2 linked regions of the Kitasatospora sp. NBC_00315 genome follow. The protein of the gene in region 1 binds, or shares a complex with, the protein of each later gene. Links are inferred from orthologs where the notes say so. Each region holds a gene or a part of one and is shown in the gene's direction. Other genes may lie near its edges. The genes, in order: mfd and uvrA.

What was found.
Region 2: the proteins of mfd (region 1) and uvrA are in contact, whole or in part, in a crystal structure (PDB 4DFC), measured with the Escherichia coli proteins. The link is inferred for Kitasatospora sp. NBC_00315 from one-to-one orthologs.

The regions. Positions count from the first base shown.
Region 1 is NZ_CP108025.1:3,443,050-3,458,552, reverse strand. What follows is about bases 4,056-8,221. They hold mfd (transcription-repair coupling factor), read left to right. Parts: upstream 4,056-4,391; coding sequence 4,392-8,021; downstream 8,022-8,221. Other genes in these bases: OG823_RS13860 (Lrp/AsnC family transcriptional regulator), read right to left, coding at 8,133-8,221. Outside these bases: OG823_RS13875 (SUKH-4 family immunity protein), read left to right, coding at 39-2,321; OG823_RS13870 (hypothetical protein), read left to right, coding at 2,538-3,857; more of OG823_RS13860, read right to left, coding at 8,222-8,630; OG823_RS13855 (TIGR03619 family F420-dependent LLM class oxidoreductase), read left to right, coding at 8,725-9,591; OG823_RS13850 (nucleoside deaminase), read left to right, coding at 9,588-10,016; OG823_RS13845 (VOC family protein), read right to left, coding at 10,042-10,458; OG823_RS13840 (DUF397 domain-containing protein), read right to left, coding at 10,633-10,857; OG823_RS13835 (helix-turn-helix domain-containing protein), read right to left, coding at 10,869-11,720; OG823_RS13830 (ATP-binding protein), read left to right, coding at 11,959-12,396; OG823_RS13825 (DUF5984 family protein), read left to right, coding at 12,598-13,404; OG823_RS13820 (hypothetical protein), read right to left, coding at 13,458-13,646; OG823_RS13815 (hypothetical protein), read left to right, coding at 14,022-14,639; OG823_RS13810 (MazG family protein), read left to right, coding at 14,688-15,503. UniProt on the Escherichia coli protein: Couples transcription and DNA repair by recognizing RNA polymerase (RNAP) stalled at DNA lesions. Mediates ATP-dependent release of RNAP and its truncated transcript from the DNA, and recruitment of nucleotide excision repair machinery to the damaged site.
Region 2 is NZ_CP108025.1:2,513,587-2,528,359, reverse strand. Bases 3,149-6,584 are described here. They hold uvrA (excinuclease ABC subunit UvrA), read left to right. Parts: upstream 3,149-3,480; coding sequence 3,481-6,384; downstream 6,385-6,584. Outside these bases: OG823_RS10060 (TerD family protein), read left to right, coding at 1-44; OG823_RS10055 (TerC family protein), read left to right, coding at 463-1,449; OG823_RS10050 (MBL fold metallo-hydrolase), read right to left, coding at 1,515-2,168; OG823_RS10045 (maleylpyruvate isomerase family mycothiol-dependent enzyme), read right to left, coding at 2,313-3,113; OG823_RS10035 (Rieske (2Fe-2S) protein), read left to right, coding at 6,663-7,136; excinuclease ABC subunit UvrC, read left to right, coding at 7,233-9,449; RNase adapter RapZ, read left to right, coding at 9,568-10,479; uridine diphosphate-N-acetylglucosamine-binding protein YvcK, read left to right, coding at 10,550-11,617; DNA-binding protein WhiA, read left to right, coding at 11,608-12,588; gap (type I glyceraldehyde-3-phosphate dehydrogenase), read left to right, coding at 12,911-13,915; pgk (phosphoglycerate kinase), read left to right, coding at 14,097-14,773. UniProt on the Escherichia coli protein: The UvrABC repair system catalyzes the recognition and processing of DNA lesions. UvrA is an ATPase and a DNA-binding protein. A damage recognition complex composed of 2 UvrA and 2 UvrB subunits scans DNA for abnormalities.

The DNA.
Region 1 (15,503 bases):
CCGGGGAAAGATGCTGAGGGGACAGGGGTGAACCGGGCGTGGTGACGTACGCGCAGGCGCAGGAGCTTGCCGAGGACTGGATCAACGGCGGTGTGCCGCGATCGCTGCAACGCGAGGTGCGGGTCCGGGAGTTCGATCTCGGCTTCATCTGCTGGGCGGTCGATCCCGAGGACGGCACGGCGGCGGACGGTGGGGAGGCCCGGCTGGTCGTCGCCCGCGACAGCGGAGCGAGCACGCTGTGGCCGGCGCTCCCCGTCAACGAGGTCGTCCGGCAGTACGAGGAGGTGTACGGCCGTCCGGTGGCCGCCAACCCGGCCGGTGCGGCCAGGCCGGCGCCGGGCGCGGTCGAGGCGACCTCCTTCCTGCTCAGCCCGCCGCAGTGGCTGCAGGAGGCCGGCGCGGCCGCGATCGCCGCCGAGGCCGAGCGGCTCGGCGCCCCTGCCGCTGCTCCCGCCCCTGCTCCCGCCCCGGAACCCGCGCAGGCCGCCGCGCCCGCGCCGCCGCCCGCGCCCGCGCCCCTGCCCGCCCCGGTCCCGGCCGAGGGCCGTCACGGCCGGGGCCCCGGTGTGCTCAGCACCCCGCCGTTCCCGCAGGGCCCCGCCGGGGGCGCCCCGACCATGCTCGCGCCGCCGCCCGGCGGCGAGGCCGTCACCGTGCAGCTGCCGGACGGCGTACCGGCCGCGCCCCCGCCGGCCCACCCGGCTCCGCCGGCCGCCGACGGCTACGCGCCCACCGTGCTGGCGCCGCCGGGCGCCCTGCCCGGCCTGGCGGGTCTGCCCGGCGCCCCCGTCGCCCCGGCTCCGGCCCCGACCGGCCCGCCGCCACCGGCGCCGTCGGTCGACCACGCCCCGACCATGCTCGCCTCGCCCGACGCGCCGCCCGGGCTGATGGGCCTGCCCGGCGCGCCCGCCGCCCCGGTGCCGCCCGCGCCGCCGCAGGGCGGTCACGGCCGATCCGGGGCCGGCGCGCCACCGCCCCCGCCCCCCGCCGACCTGCGCGGAGGCGCGGGCGGACCGGCCCACAACGGCGCCGGCCGAGGGGCGAGCGCCCCGCCGCCCCCGCCGCCGCCGGGTCTGCGCGGCGGTGCACCGGCCCCCGCGCCGCCCGCCCCGGCGCCGCAGGCCGCCCCGGGCGCCGGCGTCGCGTACGAGGCGACCCAGCTCGCGCACGCGATCGAGCTGCCCGGCGGCCCGGGCGCGGTCGCCCACGGCACGCCGCCCTCCGCCATGCCGCCGGTCGGCTACGGCTACCCGGGCGCCGCCTCCCCGGCCGTGCCCGGCCCGGCCGTCGCGCCGGCGGCCGTCCCGCCGCCGTTCCCCGGTCCGCAGGGCCCGCCGGTCGACCCCGGGGTGCCCGCGGTCGGCCCCGGGTACTTCGCGGCGCTCAGCTACCGGGGCCCGGACGGCTCGGAGCAGAAGCTCCTGCAGCGCAGCGAGCCCGGCACCCCGCACCCGGAGTGGAAGATCCTCCAGGAGCTGCGCCGGCTGAACGTCCCGCCGGAGCAGGTGCTGGAGCTCTACACCGAGCTGGAGTCCTGCGACCTGCCGGGCGGCTACTGCGCCCGGATGATCCGGGCGTCCTGGCCGAACGTGCGGCTGACCCACACCGCCGGCTACGGCCGCGACCACCAGGCGCGGCAGGCCGGCATGGTCCACCTGCTGGACCACCTGGACGAACTGCACCAGCTGGCCTCCGCCCCGCAGCGCCCTCGCCCCGTGCGGGTGCCGCCGCCCGCGCCCGGCAGCGTCCCGCCGCCGGCGCCGGTCGCGCCGCAGCAGCTGGCGGCGGAGCTCGGGCAGGCCTTCGGGCCGGCCGTGTTCCGCTTCGAGCAGCGCGCGGTCTCCCGGCAGGGCGTGCCCGAGCCGGTGGCGCAGACCCTGATGTGGGCCGGGCTGCCGCGCGACTTCGGGCCGTTCTTCTGGGCCCAGGCGCAGGAGGGGCGTCCGATCCCGACGCTCGCCGAGCTGGCCGCCGAGCGCGGCGTCCAGGGCGGCCCCGACTTCGGCGGCTACCTGGTGCTGGGCAACGACTACGGGCGCCAGCTCTGCGTGCAGTACGGCACGGCGGCCGTGGTCGCGGTCGATCTGGAGGGCGGGGGCGAGCCGCCGCGCTTCGTGAACACCGGCGTGCCCGAGTTCGTCCGGGCGCTCGCTCTGCTGGGCCGGATGTGGCGGCTGCGCTTCGGGCTCACTCCGGAGCAGGCGGCCCGCTGGACCACCGACTTCCAGAACCAGCTGGCCGCGATCGACCCGGCGGCGCTGCAGACGGCGGACACGTGGTGGGCGGTTCTGCTCGAACAGTTCTGGGACGGTCTGCTCTAGCGGATCGTCGCAGGTGGGAGTGGTCGCACCGGCCCCCGGTGCGACCCCCCGGGCGTGTCGGTACGGCGGCGCCTCGTTTGGGTTTGCCCATAATCCGCGCAAAATAGGTCAAGAGGATGGGCCTACCCGGCTCGTCCCGCCATCTTCAGAATCGTTCCGGCCCTGGGCGCCCGCAGCCCGTGACAGCCGAAGCCCGTGACACGAGGGGAAGAGCCCATGAGCGATGCCGTCTCCCAGTACGGTTTCACCGCTGCCCGGCGTGGTTACGCGCCAGAGCAGGTCGATCGAACCTTGGCAGCGCTGACCGCCCAGCGCGACGAGGCCTGGGAGCGGCTGAGCGTCCTGGGCGCCGGTCTGCGCGAGATGGAGAAGCGGCTCGACGAGTTCGTCCAGGCCGCCGCGGACGCCCCCGCACCCGACTACAACCTGCTCAGCGAGCAGGCCGCCGGGCTGGCGGTCACCGCGGAGAAGGAGTCCCGGGCCGTGCGCGAGGCCGCCGAGCGCTTCGCCGAGGACACCCGCGACGAGGTCTACGAGGCCGGGCAGGAGCTCGCCCGCACCTCCGAGGAGTACGCCACCGCCGTGCGCACCGAGGCCGACCAGGCCACCCGGCGCAGCGAGGAGCGCACCCGCGCGGAGGCCGAGAAGCTGCGCGGTGAGGCGGACGCCGAGGCCCGCGCCGCCCGGGACGCCGCCACCTCGTACGCCGCCCAGGTCCGGGTCGCCGCCGCCGAGGCGTCGGAGCGGGCCGAGGCGAAGCTGGCGGAGCTGCGCCGCGGCGCGGACGAGATGTTCGCGGCGGCGGTCGCCCGGGCGGACGCCGGCGACACCGAGGTGGCGCAGACGGCGGCGCGCCGGCTCAAGGAGGCCGAGCAGTACCGCGAGTCGGTGCTCGGCAAGGTCAAGCAGTCCGACGCGGAGGCCCAGGCCAAGGCCGATCAGCTGATCGACCGGGCCCGCCGCGAGGCGGAGCGGATCAACGCGGCGAGCGATCAGGAGCAGGTCGAGTTCGCCGAGCGCCACGAGGTGGTGCAGCAGCACCTGGATCACATCAAGGGGACGCTGGCCTCGCTCACCGGCGCGGCGGTCGGCGCGATCGAACCCGAGCAGGCCGCCGAGGCGCCCGGCCCGGTGCGGCCGGCCGCGGCGCCCGCCCCGGTGGACGCGGAGGCGGACACCGGTGAGATCGCCGTGGTCCAGGACGCGTCCTCCGCGTCCTCCGCGTCCTCCGCGTCCTCCGCGTCCTCCGCGTCCTCCGCGTCCTCCGCGTCCTCCGGGCCCTCCGGGCCGTCCGCGCCGGTGGTGCCCGGCCCGGCCCCCGAGGCCGACACCACCGTGCTCCCGGTGACGTCGGACGGGGAGGCCCCCGAGTTCACCCCCGGGCGGGTGTCCGCGGCGCCGCCGAAGCCGTCGACCCCGCCCGGGGAGCCGGTCGAGGGCACGGACGCGGCCACCCGGATCATTCCGAAGATCGTGATCGTGGACGACGGCTCGGACTACGCGACGCCCCACACCGTGGCGCACCGCCGCACCTGATCCGTCCGCCGCACACCGCCGCACCTGATCCGTCCGCTGTCCGGGCCCCGACCGCCGCCACGCCGGCCGGTCGGGGCCCGTCCCGGTCGCCGGGCCCCGCGGTGGCGCGCGGCCGGGGGCCCCGGAACGCAAAGGGGCCGAGACCCGTGGCGCCCTCCAGGAAAGGGCGCCACGGTTCCCGGCGATTGGGCGGGCGCCCCCACCCAGGGTCGCCCGGCCTCGCATCCCGACCCCCATCGGGCTGCGACCGTGCCCACTGCAGCCATCCCCCACGGTTGGGTGCGGCGGGCACATTCACCATGCTGCGCGATCTCCATGGACGGCCAGTGACAGGAGTATGTCCACTTCGTGGCATTCATGGACCGATGACGAACCACCGGTCGGCCGCGCCCACGCCGGTGCGCCGCGTGCGCGTCGGCGCTCCGGCGTAGGCTGGACACCCCCGGCCGCTCGGCGTGCCGGGCCGTTCGCGTTGCCCGGCCGGCCTCCCGGCGCCTGGGCCACTCCAGCTACGGGACGAAGAAGAGACTCCAGATGAGCCTGACCGGACTGCTCGATGTCGTCGCGCGGGACGCCGCCCTCGCCGAGGCGATCGAGGCCGCCACCGGCGCCGCCGCCGGGGCACGCCAGCACCTCGACCTGGTCGGCCCGCCGGCCGCCCGCCCCTTCGTGATCGCCGCGCTGGCCAGGGCCCTGGCGGGTCGGGCCGACGCCGACCGGGGCCGCCCGGTGCTCGCGGTGACCGCCACCGGCCGGGAGGCCGAGGACCTCGCCGCCTCGCTGCGCTCGCTGCTGCCCCCGGACGCGGTCGCGGAGTTCCCCGCCTGGGAGACCCTGCCGCACGAGCGGCTCTCGCCCCGCTCGGACACCGTCGGCCGCCGGCTGGCCGTGCTGCGCCGGATCGCCCACCCGCGCGCCGACGACCTGGCGGCCGGGCCCGTCCAGGTGATCGTGGCGCCCGTCCGCTCGGTGCTCCAGCCGCAGGTCAAGGGCCTGGCCGAGCTGGAGCCGGTGGCGCTGCGCCGCGGCGAGTCGCACGACCTGGAGTCGGTGGCCCGCGGGCTGGCCGCCGCTGCCTACGCCCGGGTCGAACTGGTCGAGAAGCGCGGTGAGTTCGCCGTCCGCGGTGGCATCCTGGACGTCTTCCCGCCGACCGAGGAGCACCCGCTGCGGGTGGAGTTCTGGGGCGACGAGATCGAGGAGATCCGCTACTTCAAGGTCGCCGACCAGCGCTCCCTGGAGATCGCCGATCACGGCCTGTGGGCGCCGCCCTGCCGGGAGCTGCTGCTGACCGACGCCGTCCGCGCCAAGGCGGCCGAGCTGGCCGGCCGGCACCCCGAGCTGGGCGAGATCCTCGACAAGATCGCCCAGGGCATCGCGGTCGAGGGCATGGAGTCGCTGGCCCCCGTCCTGGTGGAGGACATGGAGCTGCTGCTCGACGTCCTGCCCGCCGGCAGCATCGCCGTGGTCTGCGACCCCGAGCGCGTCCGCACCCGGGCCACGGACCTGGTGGCGACCAGCCAGGAGTTCCTGCACGCGTCCTGGGTCGCCGCCGCGACCGGCGGGGACCGGCCGATCGACGTCGAGTCGATCGACGTCTCGGCCGCCTCGCTCTGGTCGCTGGCCGACGTCCGCGAGCACGCGGCCGGCATCGGCCTGCCCTGGTGGTCCGTCAGTCCGTTCGCCACCAGCGACTCCTCGGGCGGCACGACGCTGCTCGAATTCGACACCAACACCCTCACCCTCGGCATGCGCGCCGTCGAGGCGTACCGGGGTGACACCGCCCGCGCCATCGCGGACGCCAAGGAGCGGCTGACCGCCGACTGGCGGGTGGTCATGGTGACGGAGGGCCACGGGCCCGCCTCCCGGCTCGCCGAGGTGCTCGGCAACGAGGGCATCCCGTCCCGTCTGGTCGCCGACCTCACCGACGCCCCCACCAGGGACGTCGTCCACGTCTCGTGCGGCTCGATCGAGCACGGCTTCGTCGACGAGGCGCTCAGGCTCACCGTCGTCACCGAGACCGACCTCTCCGGCCAGAAGTCCTCCACCAAGGACATGCGCCGGATGCCCTCCCGGCGCCGCAACGCGATCGACCCGCTGGCCCTGGCGGCCGGCGACTTCGTGGTGCACGAGGCGCACGGCGTCGGCCGGTACGTCGAGATGGTGCAGCGCACCGTGCAGGGCGCCACCCGCGAGTACCTGGTGCTGGAGTACGCGCCCGCCAAGCGCGGCCACCCCGGCGACCGGCTGTTCGTGCCGACCGACCAGCTGGACCAGGTCACCAAGTACGTCGGCGGCGAGGCCCCGACCCTGCACCGGCTCGGCGGCGCGGACTGGGCGAAGACCAAGCAGAAGGCCAAGAAGGCCGTCCGCGAGATCGCCGGCGACCTGATCAAGCTGTACTCGGCGCGGATGGCCGCCCCCGGGCACACCTTCGGCCCGGACACCCCCTGGCAGCGCGAGCTGGAGGACGCCTTCCCGTACGCGGAGACGCCCGACCAGCTCACCACCATCGCCGAGGTCAAGTCGGACATGGAGAAGTCCGTCCCGATGGACCGGCTGATCTGCGGCGACGTCGGCTACGGCAAGACCGAGATCGCGGTGCGGGCCGCGTTCAAGGCCGTCCAGGACGGCAAGCAGGTCGCGGTGCTGGTGCCCACCACCCTGCTCGTCCAGCAGCACTTCTCCACCTTCGCCGAGCGGTACGCCAACTTCCCCGTGGTGGTGAAGGCGCTGTCGCGCTTCCAGAGCGACGCGGAGGCGAAGGCCGTCCTGGAGGGCCTCTTCGAGGGCTCGGTGGACGTCGTGATCGGCACCCACCGGCTGTTCTCCTCCGAGACCAGGTTCAAGGATCTCGGCCTGGTCATCGTCGACGAGGAGCAGCGCTTCGGTGTCGAGCACAAGGAGCAGCTCAAGAAGCTGCGCGCCAACGTCGACGTGCTGACGATGTCCGCGACCCCGATCCCGCGCACCCTGGAGATGGCGGTCACCGGCATCCGCGAGATGTCGACGATCACCACCCCGCCGGAGGAGCGGCACCCGGTGCTGACCTTCGTCGGCCCCTACGACGAGAAGCAGATCTCCGCCGCGATCCGCCGTGAACTCCTGCGCGAGGGACAGGTGTTCTACATCCACAACCGGGTCGAGTCGATCGACCGGGCCGCCGCCCGGCTGAAGCAGCTCGTCCCCGAGGCACGGGTCGCCACCGCGCACGGCCAGATGGGCGAGACCCTGCTGGAGAAGGTCGTCGTCGACTTCTGGGAGAAGGAGTTCGACGTCCTGGTCTCCACCACGATCGTGGAATCCGGCATCGACATCTCCAACGCCAACACCCTGATCGTGGAGCGCGGCGACACCTTCGGCCTCTCCCAGCTGCACCAGCTGCGCGGCCGGGTCGGCCGTGGCCGCGAGCGCGGATACGCGTACATGCTCTACCCGCCGGAGAAGCCGCTCACCGAGACCGCGCACGAGCGGCTGGCCACCATCGCCCAGCACACCGAGATGGGCGCCGGCATGTACGTCGCGATGAAGGACCTGGAGATCCGCGGGGCGGGCAACCTGCTCGGCGGCGAGCAGTCCGGGCACATCGCCGGCGTCGGCTTCGACCTCTACATGCGGATGGTCGGCGAGGCCGTGGCCGAGTTCCGCGAGTCGCTGGCCGGCGGCGGCGCGGAGCCGGAGGAGGAGCCGCTCGACGTCAAGATCGAGCTGCCCGTCGACGCCCACGTCCCGCACGACTACGCCCCCGGCGAGCGGCTGCGCCTGCAGGCCTACCGCTCGATCGCGGCCGTCAACTCCGAGCAGGACATCCTGCACGTCCGCGAGGAACTCACCGACCGCTACGGCAAGTTGCCCGAGGCCGTGGAGAACCTGCTGCTGGTCGCGGCCCTGCGGCTGTACGCCCGGCGGTGCGGCATCGGCGACATCACCCTCCAGGGCGCCAACATCCGATTCAGCCCGGTGGAGCTGCGCGAGTCGCAGGAGTTGAGACTCAACCGGCTCTACCCGCGCAGCCAGGTCAAGGCGACCGCCCAGCAGATCCTGGTACCCCGCCCCTCCACCGGCCGGATCGGCGGCAAGCCGCTGGTCGGGCGCGAACTGCTGGCCTGGTGCAGCGAGTTCCTGTCGGCGATGTTCGACGACCTGGCGGGCGGCAAGCGCTGACCCGCCCGGTTGCCCGGCCGGCCGACCGTTCGGGCCCGTCGTTCCCGCGGATGGGCGGCGGGCCCCGCTGCCTCGCCGCCCGTCGGCGGGGCTCCCCGGCCGGGGCCTTCGTCAGGGGGACGTGGCGGGACCGACCGGCGCCCGGACCGGCCGGGCGGCCGCCCGGGGCGCCCGGGGCCCGCGGTACGGCAGCGTCCGGCTGAGGACGAGGCTGGTGGTCGTGCTCCCGAACCGGGCCAGCGCGTCGACGATCTCCTCCAGGTGACCCGTCGAGGTGGTCGCCACCTTCAGGACGTAGCAGTCGTCCCCGGTGGTGCGCAGGCACTCCAGGATCTCCGGGCGCTCCCCGAGCAACCGGTGCAGGGGTTCGTGCGCGTTCCCCGGGTACTTCAGCCGGATCACCGCCAGCACCGCGTGCCCGGTGCGCTCCAGGTCCACCTCCGCCCGGTACCCCGTGATCACCTCGGCCGCCTCCAGCCGCCGCACCCGCTCCGTGGTCGCCGACGCACTGAGGTTCACCCGCCGTGCCAACTCCGTGAACGCGATCCGGCCGTCCCGCTGGAGCTCCGCCAGGATCGCCCAGTCGGTCGCGTCAAGAGTCTCGGTCATCCGCCCAGATTACCGGCGGATCCACGGCCGAACCGCCCCTGAACAGGCGGGAATCCCTTCTGGGGGCCGACGGCGGCCGACTAGGCTCGAACGCGTGAAACTCGGAGTGAACCTCCTCAACTTCGGCCCCGGCACCGACCCGGGCGCGCTGCGCGGCGGCGCCCAGACCATCGAGGGCCTGGGCTTCGACCTGCTGATGGTCTCGGACCACATCGTCATCACGCCCGACGTCGCCGAGCGCTACCCGGCGCCCTTCTACGAGCCCTTCAGCACGCTGTCCTGGCTGGCCGGCCTCACCACCCGGATCCGGCTCGGCACGACCGTCCTCATCACCCCCTACCGGCACCCGCTGCTCACCGCCCGTACGGCGGCCAACCTGGACCGGCTCAGCGGCGGCCGGCTGGTCCTCGGCGTGGGGGTGGGCTGGGCGCGGCAGGAGTTCGCCGCGCTCGGGATCCCCTTCGAACAGCGCGGACGCCTGACCGACGACCACCTGCGGGACATCCGGGCCGCCTGGGCGGACACCGCCTCCTACGGGGAGCGGCGGATCCCGCTCTGGGTCGGCGGCAACAGCGACGCCGGTCTGCGCCGGGCCGTCCGGCTCGGGGACGCGTGGCATCCGCTGCGCTGCACGATGCCGTGGCTGCGGGAGGCCGCGGACAGGCTGAGGTCCGTCGCGGAGGAGCAACGGCTCCCGGTGCCCGCGCTGGCCCCCCGGATCGCGCTCAGGCTCACCGCGGCGCCGGTCGAAGGACCGCGACGCCTCGCCGGTGAGGGCACGATCGACCAGGTCATGGACGACCTCGACCAGCTGCGGCTGCTGGGCGCCGAGAGCGTCGTCCTCGACCACTACAACGGTGACCCCCGTGAGACCTGCCACCCGCAGGTGGGCCGGCAGGCCCTGGCCACGGTGGCCGCGCACTTCAACCCACCACCCCGCACCGGAACGGAGCAGTCATGACCACACCCGACGACCACGCCCTCCTCCGCCGCGCCATCGCGCTGGCCGCCGAGGCGCGGACGAGCGGTAACCCGCCGTTCGGATCGCTGCTCTCGGCGCCGGACGGGACGGTGCTGGCGGAGGACCGCAACACCACACTCACCGACCGGGACATCACCGCGCACCCGGAGCTCAAACTGGCGCGCTGGGCCGCGAGGGAGCTGGACGCGGCCACGGCGGCCGAGACCACCATGTACACCAGCTGCCAGCCGTGCGGGATGTGCGAGGCGGCCATCCGACAGGCCGGGCTGCGACGGGTGGTGTTCGCCCTCTCCGACGAGCAACTCCTGGACATCAGGCCGGGCAGCGGGAGGCCACCCGTTCCGCAGGACGGCCCCGCGCTGCTCGATGAGGTCCGCGCCGTGGTCGAGGGGTACTACCGCTGACCCGCCGCCCGTCCCCGGCGGCGGCTCAGGGCCGGAGGTAGGGCCGGGTCATGATCTCCATGTTGTGGCCGGCCGGGTCCTCGAAGTACGCGCCCCGGCCACCGAAGAGGCGGTTGATCCGGCCGGGCTCGCCATGGTGCGGATCGGCGTAGTACACGACCCCGACCGCCTCCAACCGGGCGATCATGGCATCGAACTGCTCGTCGGGTACCAGGAACGCGTAGTGCTGCGCCTGGATCGGCTCGTCACGCTTCTCGTAGAAGTCGAGCGTGACGCCGTTGCCGAGATCCAGGGGCAGGAACGGCCCGATCGGGGCGCCGAGCACCAGGCCGAGGATCGCGGCGAGGAACTCGGCCGACAACTGCCGGTCCCTGGCGTGGACTGCTGTGTGGTTGAGCTGGACGGTACTGACGGACGGCGCGTACTGCGGGGCGTACGACATTGCTGAGGGCCTCTCCGGGGCTCGGTCACATGGGACGCGGCGCCGCACAGGGGCGCCGGACGCGAGGAAGCGGAGAGGATCGGGCGGGGCTCTGGCCCGCCCCGGGGTCATGCCGGGGCCGGGCGCCTCACTCGTATGTGGCCCATGGCCGACCCGGCAGTCACCCGGTCGACTCTAACGCCCGTCGGAGGCGCGGACAACGCCGTCGGCGAGGTGGTCGAACTCGCCCGCCTTGACGCCGAGGATGAACGCACGGAGCTTGGCGGGTGTGGTGGTGACGACGACTCCGGGGTCGTCGCTCTCACGCAGCAGGACGGCGCCGTCGACGAGGGCCAGCTCTATGCAGTCGGCGCCGTCTCCGCCACCCGAGTACGACGACTTCTGCCAGGTGATCGGCACGGCTGTTCCCTTCAGAGGTCCTTGGCAAGGCGATGGATGAGGTCACGTGATGCGGCGACCCCTAGCGATGCGCCCACTACCTTTGCATAGAGCGTTCGATACCTCCTGAGCTGTGCCTCCGCATTCATCAGGACTCCGTTCAAGGGGGTGTCCACCTGGACCGTGTCGAGCTGGCGGACCGGCCCGTCGAGGTACAGCATCGATACGCCTGGCCCCGCGAACTCGCCCGCCGAGAAGGGGATCACGCGGACGCTGATGTTCGGACGGTCGGAGAGTTCGAGTAGGAGGCCGAGCTGCTCGCGAGCAGTTCGCGGTCCACCGACCGTCATGTGCAGAGCTGCCTCGTGGACCACCGCCTCGACCAGGGGCGGATGGGCGCGGTCCAGAACCGTACGGCGCTGCATGCGGTGGGCGACCCGGGCTTCCAGATCCCTCGGCGGCAGTGGTGGTGGGTAGTAGCCGAAGACGGCTCTGGCATGCGCTTCGGTCTGCATGATGCCGGGGATCTCGACGACCTTGACCGTGCGCATGGCCGTGGCGTGGAACTCCAGCTCCGACAGGTCGAGGAAGTTGCGCGGGAGTACCTCCCGATACTCTTCCCACCAGCCCCGGGTGCGCTCCGTCGCCATCTCCACGAGCGCGTCGACGAGGGCCGTGTCGTCACAGGCGTAGTGTGCCGCGAGCCGCCGCACGCGTTCGGCGCTGGCGCCGACCCTCCCGGCCTCCAGGTTCGACATCTGGGCCTGGTCGGCTCCGAGGAGGCTGGCGGCCGCACGGGCCGTCATGCCGGCCTGTTCGCGCAGTTTCCTCAGCTCTGTTCCCAGGCGCTCGTTCCGTGCGGTGGGATTGATCCTCGGTGGCATGCGCCCCATCCTTCCGGCCGACTCTGAGTCTGTCCCGTGTGCGGTGAGCCGGGTTGGACACGTACGGGTGAATCGACGGCACAACCTTGTTCCGTAAAAAGCTTGTGCCCTACGGTGAGTATCGCATCGCTCGCCATGCGTGACGGCCGTAAGACGGAAGTGCATCGTCCCCGCATGCTCCGGGACGCCATCGCCACCGCTCGTTGTCACGTTCTCCCGACCGCCCGGAGGCCCTCCCATGACTGCTGACCTCACGTCGGACCGCCCCGAACCGTTCTGGTTCCCCCACTCCTGCACCGTCCTGCTGCCGTCCGCCGCCATCGCGCCGAAGATCTGCCGCGACTTCGTGACCGGTGTCCTGGAGCTGATCGGCTTCGGGCATCTCGCCGACCGGGCCGCCCTGTGCACGTCGGAGCTGGTCACCAACGCCCACCGGTACGCGGAGGGCCTGGTGCAGCTCCAGTTCACCGCCGACCTCACCAGGGTGCGGGTGTCGGTCTACGACGGTAACCCGGTCCGTCCCCGGCTCCGGGTGGCCACGGAGGAGGACCGGCGCGGGCGCGGCCTCGGCTTGGTCGACGCGCTGGCGGACGCCTGGGGAGTCACCGACTCGGGGTTCGGGTTGCCGGTCAAGGGCGTGTGGTTCGAGCTCCACACGCTGCGCGCGGTGGCGTGATCGGCGTGCGGCGACTGTGGCAGGCTGGGGGCCCGGCTGCATCGGCCACCGCCGACCGCAACCTGTCCATGGCCACCGAAGCCGTCCACGGCCGGACGGTGCGGACGGGTACGAGGAGTTCTCCATCCGTCCCGTCCTCGCCCTCTGGCCGGTCGGAGTGGTCCGCGTGGTCCGAGCGGCGACCGTACGGGAGGGCAGGCAGTGGCGGACGACGAGCTGCGGTTCCGGTTCGAGCTGCGGGATCTGGCGGACGTCCGCCCGTGGGGTGGGGAACACAACCCGACGCTGCACTGGTTCGCGCTGACCGCCGGCTGGTACTGGATCGAGCTGGGCGGCCACGAGCTGCTGCGCTACTCCGAGCGCACGCTGCGACGGTGGCGCGAGGAGTTCGGCACGCAGGACCGCCCGTACGTCGACCACTTCGTCGTCCGGATCTGGGAGGACGTCCTGGAGATCCTGGCGGACGTCATGGAGCCGGTGCCGCGGGATCTGGTCGGGTTCGTGTCGAGCGATCTCGCCGGTAGCCCGGTCTGGGACGAGGACGAGGTCACCCCCGAGGCCGAGGCGGCCGCCGACTGGCACGGGCGCCGCTCGATGTACATGGGCCCGCTGGTCAACGCCCCGCACATCCGCTGGTGGCGGACGGTCTTCGACGGGGCCGACCGGATCAGCGTCAGTTGGACGCACGAGCCCGACCACGAGATCGAGTTCGCTGCGCCGCTGACGGGCCTCGTCACCCTCTCGGCCGACCACCTGTCGGCCGCCGTCGCCGACCTGGACCGGGCCCTGCTGGCGGCGATGGAGCGACGCGTCGCCGCCCTGGAGGCCGCCGGCGGGCCGCCCGGCGTGGGCCTGGACGTCGAGCAGCTCCGCCGTGACCACGAAGGCCGGTCGGCCCGGCTGGAACGGGCCCGCACGCGCACTCCCGCCACCGACTGGGCGGCCGTCCGGGCCGGGGCCCGGGAGTTCCTCGCCGCCGGGCGGCAGCGCCCGGCGGACGGCGCGTGATCCGCTGACCCTTCCGTGCTCGGGCAGCGCCCGGGCCCGGTGGCGGCGGGCGGTCAGCCGATGGTCCACTGGCCGGTCTGGTCGGCGAAGCCGCTGTCCAGGCCGAACTGGATCTTGGCGAGCTTGGCGTCCTTGGGGACCTCGAAGGTGACGAAGCCCTTGCCGCTCTCGCCCGGGGCGATGTTGGTTCGCGACCATCCACGCCCGCACCCTGGTGAAGCAGCGCCGCCACCGGGAGGCACTGCCGGAGTACCGCCGGCTCGCCGCGGCCGCCGAGGGCGGCCCGCAGGGAGGACCCGCGCTGGAGCACCTGCGGGTGGCCGAGTGCCTGGCGGAGCTGGGCCTGACGTTCGCGCCCCGCCCCCCGACCCCCGCGCCGCCGGCTGGGCCGTACCCGCCCCGGGCAACCCGTACGCGACCGGCTAGCGGGGGCGGCGGCACGCCCAGCGGTGACGCGCGGCCGGCCCGCCGCCCAGCTCGGGGCGGCGGCGCGGCCCGGCTCGTTCGGCGCAGCGTCCCCGCGACCGGGGGTGCGCCGTCCTACGCTCGGAGGCGTCCGGCCGACCGCCCTCCCGCGTGCCGCCGGCCGACCGAACCCGCCCGGAGGGGAGGCACGTATGAACCGTCGGGTCGCCGTCGCCCTTGCCGCGGTGCTGCTCGCCGCCGCGTCCCTCACCTCCTGCGGTGGTCCGCTCCAGGCGGGGGCGGCGGCCGTGGTGGGCGGTGAGCGGATCAGCCTGGCGGACGTGCAGGCGCGGGCCACCGGCCTGCGGGCGGCGGCGGCCGCCGAGCCGGGCGGGACGGGGGAGCTCGCGCAGCGCGCCGTCGCCGAGCTGATCCTCGACGCGCTGGTGGCCCGGGCGCTCGCCGATCGCGGGCTGAGCGTGGCGGCGGGGGACGTCGCGGACGCCCGGGCGCAGGACGGGGTCGGCGCCGGCGCATCCGGCCCGGCGGGCGCAGACGCGGTGCGACTGGACCGGCTGCTGGCCCTGCGGGGCGTGCCGGCCACCGGGGCCGACGGCTACTACCGCCAGCAGGCGGGCATCCGGCTGCTGGCCGCGGCGCAGGGCCTGGACGCCGGGACGGGTACGGGGGACGCGGCGGTACGCCGTGCGCTGGCCGAGGCCGCGACCGGGCTCGGGGTCCGGGTCAATCCCCGGTACGGCCGGTGGGACGCGCAGCGGGCGGCCCTGGTGCCGGCCGGGGCCCCGGAGGGTTCCACCGCCGCTCCTTGAGGCCCGGGGGCGACCCGGTGGGGGGCGGCGGCCGGGTAGGTTCGGAACGTGACCTCGACTGTGCCCGTTCCGAAGCTGATCCTGCTCACCACCACCCACCGGGTCGCCCCCGGTCTGCTCTCCTGGCCGGCCTGGGAGGCCCTGCGCGGCGCCGACCGGGTGCTCGCGGGCGACCCGGACCACCCGCAACTGCCGGCCCTGCGGCAGGCGGGCGTCCGGGTGGAGATCGTCGAACGGGGGACGGCTCCGTCGCTCGCCCGCCTGCTGTCGGACGCCCGGGTGCCGGTCACGCTCTGGCTGGGCGGTCCCGACGGCGACCCCGGGCTGACGGACGCGCTGGCCAGGCTCGCGGTCGAGGAGGCCGGCGCCGTCCCGGAGATCGAGCTGCTGCCCGGCTCGTACGACCTGCCCGGCGCCCGGCTGCTGGACCTGGTCTCGGTGATGGACCGGCTGCGCTCGCCCGGCGGTTGCCCGTGGGACGCCGAGCAGACCCACGCGTCGCTGGTGAAGTACCTGGTGGAGGAAGCCTTCGAGCTGGTGGAGGCGATCGAGGAGGGGGATCGTGAGACCCTCCGCGAGGAGCTGGGGGACGTCCTGCTCCAGGTGTTCTTCCACTCCCGGATCGCGGAGGAGGACGCACAGGACCCGTTCTCCATCGACGACGTCGCGGGCGACATCGTCGAGAAGCTGATGTACCGCCACCCGCACGTCTTCGGTGACGTGGAGGCCGGTGGCGCGGCCGAGGTCGAGGCCAACTGGGAGCAGCTGAAGGCCGCCGAGAAGCAGCGTGAGTCGGTGCTGGACGGCGTGCCGGCCGGGCTGCCGGCCCTGGCGTACGCGGCGAAGCTGGTCTCCCGGGTGCGG
Region 2 (14,773 bases), 930 kb from region 1 along the record:
GGACGTTCCAGGACATGCTGCCGGCCATCGACCCGTTCCTCTGACCCGGTCCGGACCTGGGCCCCTGGCCCGGGCCTCCGACCTGGGCCCGATCCCCGGGCCCGGACCGGTGAGGACCGACTCCTGAAGCCCGCTCCCGACCTCTGAGGCCGGGCGCCCGGAGGCCGGCGCCCGGCCGTCCGCGTTCGGCCCGGCGGCCCCGGCCGTCGACCGGTCGCGTCGAGGCGGCGGAGCTGCTTCACCCGGGGCGGTTCTTTACCTTCTTTACCTTTTCTTGGGCTTCCTGTTAGTGTTGACGGCAGCGGAGGGGAGTATTCCCCCGCAGTGTTCCCGTCATCACGGACGCCCTTCGGCGGCGTCCCGGGGCACTGGTCCGAGTGCCCGGCACCGCGGGGCGCACGGGCGGAAGAGACCTCCGGCAGTGACGATGACTGTCTCGCCTACCTGCCGGAGGAGCAGCAAGTGGACGTATCCCTTTCCCTGTGGATCGGCACCGTCGGGGTGTTGGTCGCCCTGGTCGTGGCCGATTTCTTCATCGGGGGCCGCAAACCGCACGAGGTCTCGATCAAGGAGGCCGGCGCCTGGACGGTCGTCTGGGTCGCGCTGGCCCTGGTCTTCGGCGGCTTCCTCTGGTGGCACTCCGGCTCCCGGCCCGCCGGCGAGTTCTTCGCCGGCTACATCACCGAGAAGTCGCTCAGCGTCGACAACCTCTTCGTGTTCATCCTGATCATGGGCAAGTTCGCGGTGCCCCGGATCTACCAGCAGCGCGTCCTGATGTTCGGTGTGATCATCGCGCTCGTCCTGCGGGCGGTGTTCATCGCCGGCGGCGCGGCCCTGGTCACGCAGTTCTCGTGGGTGTTCTACATCTTCGGCGCGTTCCTGGTCTGGACGGCCTGGAAGCTGATCAAGGACGCCCGGGCCGAGGAGGAAGAGGAGGAGTTCGAAGAGAACCGCCTGCTCAAGTCCATCGAGCGGCGCTTCCCCTCGACCGACACCTACCACGGCACCAAGCTCTTCATCCGGGAGAACGGCCGCCGGCTGATGACGCCGATGCTGATCGTCATGCTGGCGATCGGCACCACGGACGTCCTGTTCGCACTGGACTCCATCCCCGCGATCTTCGGCCTCACCCAGGACCCGTACATCGTCTTCACCGCGAACGCCTTCGCCCTGATGGGCCTTCGCCAGCTGTACTTCCTGATCGGCGGGCTGCTGAAGAAGCTGGTCCACCTCAGCTACGGCCTGTCGGTGATCCTCGGCTTCATCGGCGTGAAGCTGGTGCTGCACGCACTGCACGAGAGCGGCGTGCACGTGCCGGAGATCGGGATCCCGTTCTCGCTGGGCTTCATCGTGGTGGTGCTGGCCGTCACCACGGTGACCAGCCTGATCGCCTCCGGGAAGCAGGCGGCGGAGCAGCCGCAGGACGAGCAGGACAAGATCGACGCCTAGTTCGTGGCAGCGGCCCCGGGAACCGGCGGTACCGGTTCCCGGGGCCGCTTCGCGCGTCGCGGCGGCTACCAGCCGCGCTCGCGCCACTCGTCCAGCTGCGGGCGCTCGGTGCCCAGGGTGGTGTCCGCCCCGTGCCCCGGGTAGACCCACGCCTCGTCCGGCAGCACGTCGAAGATCTTCTCGTTGACGTCCCGGAAGAGGCTGTCGAAGGCCGCCTTGTCGCCCCGGGTGTTGCCGACCCCGCCGGGGAACAGGCAGTCCCCGGTGAAGACGTGCGGGTGGCCCTGCGGGTCGTCGTAGACCAGCACGACGGCGCCGGGCGTGTGACCGACCAGGTGGCGGACGGTCAGCTCGACCCGGCCCACCCGCAGGGTGTCGCCGTCGTCCAGCAGCAGGTCGGTCGGTACGTCCAGCGCCTCGGCGTCGATCCGGCCGGCCGCGGTGCGGGCGCCGGTGGCGGCCACCACCTCGGCCAGTGCGCCCCAGTGGTCGTGGTGACGGTGGGTGGTGACCACGGTGGCCAGCCGCTCGCCGACGCTCTCCAGCAGCACCGGCGCGTCCGCCGCCGCGTCGATCAGCAGTTGCTCGTCGGTGGCCCGGCAGCGCAGCAGGTACGCGTTGTTGTCGTACGGGCCGACGGCCACCTTGGTGATGATCAGGTGGGCCAGCTCGCGCACGTCCGGCGGGCCGCCGACCTTCACCGCTCCGTGGTACGTCATCGGGCCGCTCCTCGTTGTGTTCTGGGGGCACCGCTGCGTGGCGGGCCCGCGGTGTGTGCGGGTACGGGTGGTGCGACGGTCGGGCGCGGTCCGGGACGGCCGGCGGGGGCCGCCGCGGACCGGCACGTGTTCATCCTCGCGCGGTCAGCCCAGTGCGGGAAGCGGCGGCAGCGCGGTGCGGGCGTCGGCGAGCTGGACGCCGTCCCGGTGCACCTGCAGGCCGTCGCCGTCCGAGCGGCCGGAGAGCCAGGCGGTGAGCGCGCGGATCGGGCCCTCGACGGTCAGTGCCGGGGTGTCGGCGGGCGCGCCGATCCGGGCGCGGTCGGCGCTGTCGTCGGCGATCAGCAGTGCGGCGGGCAGCTCGGCCGCGCCGTCGAGCCGCGCCGCCAGACGCCGGAACTCGGCCACCGCGAACTCCTCGGGCCAGTGCGCGGGGGTGTGGCCGGCGTCCAGGTCGACGTGGTGGTACTCGACCTCCATCAGCCGCTTCCAGGGGACGTCGCAGGCGCTGAACGCGTTCCCGGTGCGGTGCCGGACCTCGGCGTCCCAGGCCGCCTCGTGGAGGAGCGTCGCCGCGGCGGCGAAGCGCTCGGAGGCCTCGTGCAGGTCGGCGAGCTGGACGTCGAGCGGGCGGGGCGCCCCGGACTCGATGTCCTGGTCGCGGCTCTCGGCGGTGGGGTACTGCGGGATGTCCCGGCCGGTGCGGGCGCTGTCGAGCAGGTTGACCAGCGAGTCGGCGTTGCGGGCGAGGTGCGCCAGGACGTGGCCCCTGGTCCAGCCGGGCAGGGCCGAGGGCTCGCCGACGGCCGTCGGCTTGAGCTCCGCCACCGTGCGCAGCAGTTGGGCGGTGCTGTCGGCGACCAGCAGCAGGCGGGCCGCCGCGGTGGCGGCGGCGCTCGGAGCGGTCGTGGCGGGCGTGCTGGTTCCGGTCCCGATGTCGGTCATGGTGCGCCCTCTCGACGAAATGTGCCCGTGGGACGGGTTCGCGGCGTGCCCGTGAGGCCCGCCGCTCGTTGACGTTGATGACGCTATCGCCGATGCGGTGGGTGAGGCGGGCAGACCGGCCATGTCGGCGCGGACCAGGGGGATTCCGGCCGACCGGCGAGCGGGCCGGCGGCGGCCCCGTCACCCGTTCGGGTGATCTCCACTGGACAGGCTCGATAATCGAACGCCTGAGCTAGTAGGCTGGCCGTCCCAAGCTGCAAGACTGGAACACTGGAAGAACGGGCCCCTCTCGCTCGTTGGCATCTGGGTGAGAGTCCTCAGCGACAGTCCTGAGTGAGAAGCCCACCGGAGAAAGGCGCCAGAAGCAGTGGCCGACCGCCTCATCGTCCGCGGTGCTCGCGAGCACAACCTCAAGAACGTCTCCCTCGACCTCCCGCGCGACTCGCTGATCGTCTTCACCGGCCTCTCCGGCTCGGGCAAGTCCTCGCTGGCGTTCGACACGATCTTCGCGGAGGGCCAGCGACGCTACGTCGAGTCGCTCTCCTCGTACGCCCGGCAGTTCCTCGGGCAGATGGACAAGCCCGACGTCGACTTCATCGAGGGGCTCTCCCCGGCCGTCTCGATCGACCAGAAGTCCACCAACCGCAACCCGCGTTCCACCGTCGGCACCATCACGGAGGTGTACGACTACCTCCGCCTGCTGTTCGCCCGGATCGGCAAGCCGCACTGCCCGCACTGCTCGCGTCCGATCGCCAAGCAGTCCCCGCAGGCCATCGTCGACCGCGTGCTGGAACTCAAGGAGGGCACCCGCTTCCAGGTGCTCAGCCCGGTGGTCCGCGAGCGCAAGGGCGAGTTCGTCGATCTCTTCGCCGACCTCCAGTCGAAGGGGTACGCCCGGGCCCGGGTGGACGGCGAGACGGTCCAGCTGGCCGAGCCGCCCAAGCTCAAGAAGCAGGAGAAGCACACCATCGAGGTGGTCATCGACCGCCTCACCGTCAAGGAGAGCGCCAAGCGCCGTCTGACGGATTCGGTGGAGACGGCCCTCAAGCTGGCCGGCGGCATGGTCGTGCTCGACTTCGTCGACCTCCCCGAGGACGATCCGGAGCGCGAGCGGATGTTCTCCGAGCACCTCTACTGCCCCTACGACGACGTGTCGTTCGAGGAGCTGGAGCCCCGCTCGTTCTCCTTCAACTCGCCGTTCGGCGCCTGCCCCGACTGCTCCGGCCTGGGCAACCGGATGGAGGTCGACCCGGAGCTGGTCATCCCGGACGAGGAGAAGTCGCTCGACGAGGGCGCCATCCACCCCTGGTCCGGCGGCCACACCAAGGAGTACTTCCAGCGCCTGATCGACGCGCTCTCCGGCGAGCTGGGGTTCCGCACCGACATCCCCTGGGCCGGGCTGCCCGCCCGGGCGAGGAAGGCGCTGCTCTACGGCCACAAGCACCAGGTCGAGGTCCGCTACCGCAACCGCTACGGCCGCGACCGCTCCTACACCACGGGGTTCGAGGGCGCGGTGCCGTTCATCCAGCGCCGGCACACCGAGGCGGAGAGCGACAGCAGCCGCGAGCGCTTCGAGGGCTACATGCGCGAGGTGCCCTGCCCGACCTGTGAGGGCACCCGGCTGAAGCCGGTGGTGCTCGCCGTCACCGTGCAGGACAGGTCCATCGCGGACGTCTCGGCGATGTCGATCAGCGACTGCTCCGACTTCCTCGGGGCGATGAAGCTCGACGCCCGCGACAAGCAGATCGCCGAGCGGGTGCTGAAGGAGGTCAACGAGCGGCTGCGTTTCCTGGTCGACGTCGGCCTGGACTACCTCTCCCTCAACCGCGCGGCCGGCACCCTCTCCGGTGGCGAGGCCCAGCGCATCCGCCTCGCCACCCAGATCGGCTCCGGCCTGGTCGGCGTGCTCTACGTGCTGGACGAACCCTCGATCGGCCTGCACCAGCGCGACAACCACCGCCTGATCGAGACCCTCGTGCGCCTGCGGGACATCGGCAACACCCTGATCGTGGTGGAGCACGACGAGGACACCATCAAGATGGCCGACTGGGTGGTCGACATCGGCCCGGGGGCCGGCGAGCACGGCGGCAAGGTGGTGCACTCCGGCTCGCTCAAGCAGCTGCTGGCCAACAAGGAGTCGCTGACCGGCCAGTACCTCTCCGGCAAGCGGTTCATCCCGATCCCGGCGGCCCGCCGGCCGCGTGACAAGAAGCGCCAGCTGGTGGTGCACGGGGCGCGGGAGCACAACCTCAAGGACGTCACCGTCGCCTTCCCGCTCGGGACGTTCACGGCGATCACGGGGGTCTCGGGCTCGGGCAAGTCCACCCTGGTCAACGACATCCTCTACACCCACCTCGCCCGGGAGCTCAACGGTGCGCGCAGCGTGCCCGGCCGGCACACCCGGATCACCGGCACCGACCTGGTCGACAAGGTGGTGCACGTCGACCAGTCGCCGATCGGCCGTACCCCGCGCTCCAACCCGGCCACCTACACCGGCGTGTTCGACCACGTCCGGCGGCTGTTCGCGGAGACCCAGGAGGCGAAGGTGCGCGGCTACCTGCCGGGCCGCTTCTCCTTCAACGTCAAGGGCGGCCGCTGCGAGAACTGCTCGGGCGACGGCACCATCAAGATCGAGATGAACTTCCTGCCGGACGTCTACGTCCCCTGCGAGGTCTGCCACGGGGCCCGGTACAACCGGGAGACGCTGGAGGTCCACTACAAGGGCAAGTCCGTCGCCGACATTCTGGACATGCCGATCGAGGAGGGCCTGGACTTCTTCGAGGCCGTCCCGGCGATCGCCCGGCACCTGCGCACCCTCAACGACGTCGGACTCGGCTACGTCCGGCTCGGCCAGTCCGCGCCGACGCTCTCCGGCGGCGAGGCGCAGCGCGTCAAGCTCGCCTCGGAGCTGCAGAAGCGTTCCACCGGCAGGACGGTCTACGTGCTCGACGAGCCGACCACCGGCCTGCACTTCGAGGACATCAGCAAGCTGATCAAGGTGCTCGACGGCCTGGTGGAGAAGGGCAACACGGTGGTCGTGATCGAGCACAACCTCGACGTGATCAAGACCGCCGACTGGGTGGTGGACATGGGCCCCGAGGGTGGTTCCGGCGGCGGCTCGGTGGTCGCCGAGGGCACGCCGGAGGAGATCGCCGCCGTCCCCGCCAGCCACACCGGCAAGTTCCTGCGCGACATCCTTCTCGATGTCAGCGACGCGGCCCCGGCCGCATCCGCGAAGACGCCCCGCAAGCGCGCCGCGGCCAAGAAGTAACCAAGACCCCGTGTCGTCCGCCCCCGGCCCACCCGGGGCGGGCGGCACGGCCCTTAGACTGCCAGGGCGGTCCCCGGGGCCGTCCCGGCACGGTGCGGCACGCGCCTCGCGGCACCGCATCGCGCCGAAGCGTCCGGCAGAGGCACCACGGCACGACGGAACCACGCGCGCCGCAGGGGCACTGCACGACACCGTACGGACGGCGCACCACGACCGCAGCACCGCGCCACCTGTCGCACCACCCGAGCACCCGACCACCCGAGCAGGAGCAGCCACCGATGTCCGAGGCCCCGACGAGCCCTGCCACCACCCGCCGCACCCTGCTCTGCGGAGCCGCCGCCGTCCTCGCCGGCGGCGCGACCGTCGCCGTGTCCGGCTGCGCCTCCTCCGCCTCGCCGTCCGGCTCGGGATCCGGCTCGGGTTCGGGCTCCGGCTCCGGTTCGGACGCCGCGGCCGGCCCGGTCGAGGTCGGCCCGGCCGCCGACGTGCCGGTCGGCGGCGGCAAGGTCTACCGCGAGAAGAAGATCGTCGTCACCCAGCCGACGGCGGGTCAGTACAAGGCGTTCAGCGCCAAGTGCACCCACGCCGGCTGCGTCGTCGACCAGATCAAGGACAGCCAGATCCAGTGCCCCTGCCACGGCAGCCGGTTCAGCATCGCCGACGGTTCGGTCCAGGACGGTCCGGCGCCCACCCCGCTGCCCTCGTACCAGGTGGCGGTCGACGGCGGCACCCTCAAGGTGACGCCGTCCTGATCCGCGTCCCGGCCGGCGTGCCGGGGGGCCTCCCCGGCGCCCCGGTTCCGCCGGTCCGGCCCCCGGAGTGTCGGTCGGACTCGGTACGGTGGACCCATGGCTGACCCGTCCACCTACCGCCCCGCTCCGGGGGCGATTCCGACCTCGCCGGGCGTCTACCGGTTCCGCGACGCCCACGGGCGGGTCATCTACGTCGGCAAGGCCAAGAGCCTGCGCCCGCGGCTCTCCTCGTACTTCCAGGACATCGCCGGCCTGCACCCGCGCACCGCGACGATGGTCACCACCGCCGCCTCGGTGGAGTGGACGGTGGTCGGCACCGAGGTCGAGGCGCTGCAGCTGGAGTACTCCTGGATCAAGGAGTACGACCCGCGCTTCAACGTCAAGTACCGCGACGACAAGAGCTATCCGGAGCTCGCCGTCACCCTCGACGAGGAGTTCCCGCGGGTCCAGGTGATGCGCGGGGCGCACAAGAAGGGCGTGCGCTACTTCGGGCCGTACGGGCACGCCTGGGCGATCCGTGAGACGGTCGACCTGCTGCTGCGGGTCTTCCCCGTCAGGACGTGCTCCAACGGCGTCTTCAAACGCGCCGCGCAGGTCGGCCGGCCCTGCCTGCTCGGGTACATCGGCAAGTGCGCCGCGCCCTGTGTCGGCAAGGTCTCGCAGGCCGAACACGCCGAGCTGGCCGAGGAGTTCTGCGACTTCATGGCCGGCCGCACCGGCAACCACCTGCGCCGTCTGGAGGACCAGATGCGCGAGGCGGCCGCCGACCTGGAGTACGAGCGGGCCGCCCGGCTGCGCGACGACATCGGGGCGCTCAAGCGGGCGATGGAGAAGAACGCCGTCGTCCTGGCCGACGGCACCGACGCGGACCTGCTGGCCCTGGCCGAGGACGAGCTGGAGGCCGCGGTCCAGATCTTCCACGTCCGCGGCGGCCGGGTGCGCGGCCAGCGCGGCTGGGTGACCGACAAGGTCGAGGACGTGGACACCGCGGCGCTGGTCGAGCACGCCCTCCAGCAGCTCTACGGCGGCGGCGCGGAGAGCGTCCCGCGCGAGGTGCTGGTCCCCGTCCTGCCGGAGCCGGTGGTGCCCGTCCGGGAGTGGCTGAGCGTGCTCCGGGGAGCGCAGGTCGATCTCCGGGTGCCCCAGCGCGGCGACAAGAAGGACCTGATGGCCACGGTGGCCCGCAACGCCCAGCAGTCGCTGGCCCTGCACAAGACCAAGCGCGCCTCCGACCTCACCACCCGCAGCCGGGCCCTGCAGGAGATCGCCGAGGCGCTGCAGCTGGACTCGGTGCCGCTGCGCATCGAGTGCTTCGACATCTCGCACCTCCAGGGCGAGGACGTGGTCGCCTCGATGGTGGTGTTCGAGGACGGCCTGGCCCGTAAGAGCGAGTACCGCCGGTTCCAGATCAAGGGCTTCGAGGGGCAGGACGACGTCCGCTCGATGCACGAGGTGATCAGCCGCCGCTTCCGCCGCTACCTGCGCGAGCGCGAGGAGACGGGGGAGTGGGCCGTTCCCGAGGCCGACGATCCCGGGCAGCAGCCCGAGGCGGGGCACCCCGCCGGCGGGCGGGCCGGGGAGGAGCTGCCGTCCGGCCCGATCGACCCGGAGACCGGCCGTCCCCGCCGGTTCGCCTACCCGCCGCAGCTGCTGGTGGTCGACGGCGGGCAGCCGCAGGTCGCCGCGGCCCGCCGGGCGCTGGACGAGCTGGGGATCGACGACGTCGCCCTCTGCGGTCTGGCCAAGCGGCTGGAGGAGGTCTGGCTGCCGGGTGAGGACGACCCGGTGGTCCTGCCGCGCAGCAGCGAGGGCCTCTACCTGTTGCAGCGGGTCCGGGACGAGGCGCACCGGTTCGCCATCTCCTACCAGCGCAACAAGCGCTCCAAGCGACTCACCGCGGGGGAGCTGGACTCGGTACCCGGCCTCGGCGAGACTCGCCGCCAGGCACTGCTCAAGCACTTCGGCTCGCTGAAGCGGCTGCGGGCGGCCACGGTCGACGAGCTCTGCGAGGTCCCGGGCATCGGCCGGCGCACCGCGGAGACTGTTGCGGCAGCGTTGGCCTCCCGTACACCCTCGACATTCGCGGTGAACACCGCCACGGGAGAGATCCTTGATGACGGCGCCGAGGAGCGGCCGGCGGCGGTGCGGCCGGCGGCGGAGGCGGCGCCGGCAGCGCCCTCGGCCGCGGTGCGGTCCGGCGCGGTGCGGTCCGATGCGGCGCCGTCCGATGCGGTGCGGTCCGATGCGGCGCCGTCCGACGCAGTGCAGTCCGTTGCGGTGCCCTCCACCGCAACGCCCCACGAGACGCCATGACGGCCGGCGCCGCCCGTCAATGCGCGCAGGCCGCGTTAACCCCCCAGGGTGACCTGGGGAAGCGCGGCGGCGCCGCACGCGTTCTCTTCAGCAGAACCACCGAGATCGGGGAACCGAAGTGACCGTGTCAGACGATGGGGGTACGTCCCGACCGCAGGCCGGGGGAGAGACCATCCCGGAGCTGGTGATCATCTCCGGCATGTCCGGAGCCGGCCGTTCGACGGCGGCCAAGTGCCTGGAGGACCTGGGCTGGTTCGTCGTGGACAACCTGCCGCCGGCCCTCATTCCCACCATGGTCGACCTCGGCGCCCGCTCCCAGGGCGCCGTCGCGCGGATCGGCGTGGTGGTGGACGTCCGGGGCCGCAAGTTCTTCGACGACCTGCTGACCTCGCTGGAGGAGCTGGAGAAGCGCGGCGTCCGCCTCAGCGTGGTCTTCCTGGATTCCTCGGACGACACCCTGGTCCGCCGCTTCGAGAGCGTCCGCCGGCCGCACCCGCTGCAGGCCGAGGGCCGGATCGTCGACGGCATCGCCCAGGAGCGCGACCTGCTGCGCGAGCTGCGCGGCGAGGCCGACCTGGTGATCGACACCTCGAACCTCAACGTCCACCAGCTGCGGGCCAAGCTGGACGCCCAGTTCGCCGACCACGACGAGCCGGAGCTGCGGGCGACGGTGATGTCCTTCGGCTTCAAGTACGGCCTGCCGGTGGACGCCGACCTCGTGGTGGACTGTCGCTTCCTGCCCAACCCGCACTGGGTCCCGGAGCTGCGCGCCCGTACCGGCACGGATCCGGACGTCGCGGGCTACGTCTTCCAGCAGCCCGGGGCGAACGAATTCCTTGACGGGTACGCGGACCTCCTGCGTATCGTCACCGAGGGGTACCGACGCGAGGGCAAGCGGTACATGACCCTTGCCGTAGGCTGCACCGGTGGCAAGCACCGCAGCGTGGCCATGTCCGAGCGGTTGACGAAGCGTCTGATCGCGGACGGCGTCGAGACGGTGCTCGTGCACCGGGACATGGGACGGGAGTAGCCGCGACGCCCTGCCGTCAGGCAGCCGGCGGCGGCAGGCAGAGGAACACGAGGTGGGTGTGGCGGGATCAGTGCCCTGGCGACAGGCCCAGAGCAGGGCCGCCGACCGATCGGCGGCCCCGGTGAGATCCTCGGCGGCGGGAAAGCCCCGCGCCAACGCCCCGAGGATCACCGCGCTGGGCGGCGGCCAGGGCCTGTCCGCCTCGCTGTCGGCCCTGCGCCGGCTGACCACCCACCTCACGGCGGTGGTCACGGTGGCCGACGACGGCGGCTCCAGCGGCCGGCTCCGCACCGAGCTGGGCGTCCTGCCCCCGGGCGACCTCCGCAAGGCGCTCGCGGCCCTCTGCGGGGACGACGAGTGGGGCCGTACCTGGTCCGAGGTGATCCAGCAGAGGTTCAGCGGCACCGGCGAGCTCGGCGGGCACGCGGTGGGCAACCTGCTGATCGTCGCGCTCTGGGAGAAGCTGGGCGATCCGGTGGCCGCCCTGGACTGGGTGGGCCGGCTGCTCAACGTGCAGGGCCGGGTGCTGCCGATGTCGGCCGTACCGCTGGACATCGAGGCGGTGGTCCGCGGTCACGACCCGGCCCGCCCGGCCGAGCTGTCCGCCGTGCGCGGACAGGCCGACGTGGCGGTCACCCCCGGCACGGTGCAGTCGATCCGGCTGCTGCCGGACGCGCCGCCGGCCGTCCCGGAGGCCGTGACGGCCGTCCGGGAGGCGGACTGGGTGGTGCTGGGCCCGGGTTCCTGGTTCACCAGCGTGCTCCCGCACCTGCTGGTCCCCGAGCTCGCCGAGGCCCTGGTCGAGACCCGGGCGCGGCGCCTGCTGACCCTGAACCTGGCCCCCCAGCCGGGCGAGACCGAGGGCTTCACACCCCAGCGCCACCTGGAGGTGATCGCCGACCACGCCCCGGACCTCGCGGTGGATGCCATCCTGGTGGACGAGCGCGCGGTCACCGGCGGCGCTTTCGGTGTGGCCGACCTGGCCGGGCTGGAGAAGGCGGCGGAGCGGATGGGCGCGGCCCTGGTGCTCGACCGGGTCGCCGCGGCGGACGGCACGCCGCGACACGACCGGGAGCTTCTGGCCGCGGCGTACGACCGGATTTTCCGGACACATGGAAGGATCGGCCCATGGCGATGACGGCAGCGGTGAAGGACGAAATCAGCCGGCTCCCCGTCACCCGGGCCTGCTGCCGCAAGGCGGAGGTTTCGGCGATCCTCAGGTTCGCGGGTGGCTTGCACATTGTGAGCGGCCGGATCGTGATCGAGGCTGAGCTGGACACCGGCGTGGCGGCGCGGCGACTGCGCAAGGATCTGCTGGAGATCTTCGGACACTCCTCGGATCTGGTGGTGATGGCCCCCGGCGGCCTGCGACGCGGCAGCCGGTACGTGGTGCGGGTGGTCAAGGACGGCGAACTGCTCGCGCGGCAGACCGGGCTGGTGGACGGCAGGGGACGCCCGATCCGGGGCCTGCCCCCGGCGGTGGTCTCCGGCGCGACCTGTGACGCCGAGGCGGCCTGGCGCGGGGCCTTCCTGGCGCACGGCTCGCTGACCGAGCCCGGCAGGTCCTCCTCGCTGGAGATCACCTGCCCCGGCTCCGAGGCCGCGCTGGCCCTGGTCGGTGCGGCCCGTCGGCTCGGCATCCCGGCGAAGGCCCGCGAGGTGCGCGGGGTGGACCGGGTGGTCATCCGGGACGGCGACGCCATCGGCGCACTGCTGACCAGGCTCGGCGCCCACGAGTCGGTGCTGGCCTGGGAGGAGCGCCGGATGCGCCGCGAGGTGCGCGCCACCGCCAACCGGCTGGCCAACTTCGACGACGCCAACCTGCGCCGCTCCGCGCGGGCCGCGGTCGCGGCCGGCGCCCGGGTGCAGCGCGCCCTGGAGATCCTCGGCGAGGAGGTGCCCGAGCACCTGGCGGCGGCCGGTCAGCTGCGTATGCAGCACAAGCAGGCCTCGCTGGAGGAGCTCGGCGCACTGGCCGATCCGCCGCTGACCAAGGACGCGGTGGCGGGGCGGATCCGTCGGCTGCTGGCGATGGCCGACAAGCGCGCCTCCGAGCTGGGCCTGCCCAGCACCGAGGCCAACCTGACCGACGAGATGGCGCTCAACTGAGCCCGAACGGGCCGCCGGCTCCGGCCGGCGGCCCGGATCTCACCTGTTGAACGGCCGATGTCCCGGATCGCGGACATCGGCCGTTTCGCGTCCGAACCGTGCGCCCGCTCCGCCCAAGTGCCTTCCGGGGCCGGGGGAGCAGCTCACCCGGGCGCCGCGGGCGAAGGCCCGGCCGGCGGCCCCCGCCGCGCCACGCCAGGGCTCTGACCCTGGGCGGATGTGCTGAGGCGCCGATGGGAGAGGTAGGGTCATGGGTGGTCGGGGACATCCCATTTCCACCCCGTCGGCATAGTTCCGACGAACCTAACAAGGAGATCGGTTCGTGACGATCCGGGTAGGCATCAACGGATTCGGCCGCATTGGCCGCAACTTCTTCCGGGCTGTTCGGTCCCAGGGCGCGGACATCGAGATCGTCGGTGTCAACGACCTGACCGACACCACGACCCTGGCGCACCTGCTCAAGTACGACTCGATCCTGGGCACCCTCCAGGCCGAGATCAGCCACACCGCCGACAGCATCACCGTCGACGGCAAGACCTTCAAGGTCATCGCCGAGCGTGACCCGGCCAACCTGCCCTGGGGCGAGCTGGGCGTGGACATCGTCATCGAGTCCACCGGCATCTTCACCAAGGCCGACGCTGCGAAGAAGCACGTCACCGCCGGCGCGAAGAAGGTCATCATCTCGGCGCCCGCCACCGACGAGGACGTCACCATCGTGATGGGCGTCAACGACGACAAGTACGACGCGGCGAACCACACCGTCATCTCCAACGCCTCGTGCACCACCAACTGCGTGGCGCCGATGGCGAAGGTGCTGCTGGAGAACTTCGGCATCGTCAAGGGTCTGATGACCACGGTGCACGCGTTCACCAACGACCAGGTCACGCTGGACTTCCCGCACAAGGACCTGCGTCGCGCCCGCGCCGCCTCGCTGAACATCATCCCGACCTCGACCGGTGCCGCCAAGGCCACCGCCCTGGTCATCCCCGAGCTCAAGGGCAAGCTGGACGGCACCTCGCTGCGCGTCCCGGTCCCGACCGGCTCGATCACCGACCTGGTCGTCACGCTGGAGCGCGACGTCACGGTCGAGGAGGTCAACGCCGCCTTCCAGAAGGCGTCCGAGGGCTCGCTCAAGGGCATCCTGCAGTACACCGAGGACCCGATCGTCTCCTCCGACATCGTGAACTCGCCGTTCTCGACGATCTTCGACTCGCTGATGACGATGGTCCAGGGCAACCAGGTCAAGATCTTCGGCTGGTACGACAACGAGTGGGGCTACTCCAACCGCCTCGTCAACCTGACCACCCTCGTCGGCGGCCAGCTCTGACGCAGCGGGAGCTGACGTGATGTGAGGAACAGGGCCCGGACGGCCGTGCGCGACCGTCCGGGCCTTGTTCCTTGGCGTGCTTCCCTGCGCCGCAGCACCGTGGCACCCTCGCTTCTTGGACCCGGCGGCCCGGCGCCGTGCCGTCGCCTCGCGCCACCTCTCCCCAGGAGACTCGAAGAACGTGAAGACCATCGAAGACCTCGACGTCGCGGGCAAGCGCGTGTTCGTCCGCGCCGACCTGAACGTCCCGCTCTCGGGCGCCGCGATCACCGACGACGGCCGGATCCGCGCCGTCGCGCCGACCATCGCCAAGCTGGTGCAGGCCGGCGCGAAGGTGATCGTCGCCTCCCACCTGGGCCGCCCCAAGGGTGAGCCCGACCCGCAGTTCTCCCTCGCCCCCGTCGCCGTGCGCCTCGGTGAGATCCTCGGTCGGCCGGTCGCCTTCGCGACCGACACCGTGGGCGAGAGCGCGAAGGCCACCGTCGCCGCCCTGGCCGACGGCGAGGTCACGCTGCTGGAGAACCTGCGCTTCAACGCCGGTGAGACCGCGAAGGACGACGCCGAGCGCGGCGCCTTCGCGGACGCCCTGGCCGAGCTGGCCGACCTCTACGTGGGCGACGGCTTCGGCGCCGTGCACCGCAAGCACGCCTCGGTCTACGACCTGCCGGCGCGCCTGCCGCACGCCGTCGGCGACCTGATCGCCACCGAGGTCGCGGTCCTCAAGCGGCTCACCGAGGACGTGGCCCGCCCGTACGTGGTGGTGCTCGGCGGCTCGAAGGTCTCCGACAAGGTCGGCGTGATCGACAACCTGCTCGGCAAGGCCGACCGGATCGTCATCGGCGGCGGCATGGTCTTCAC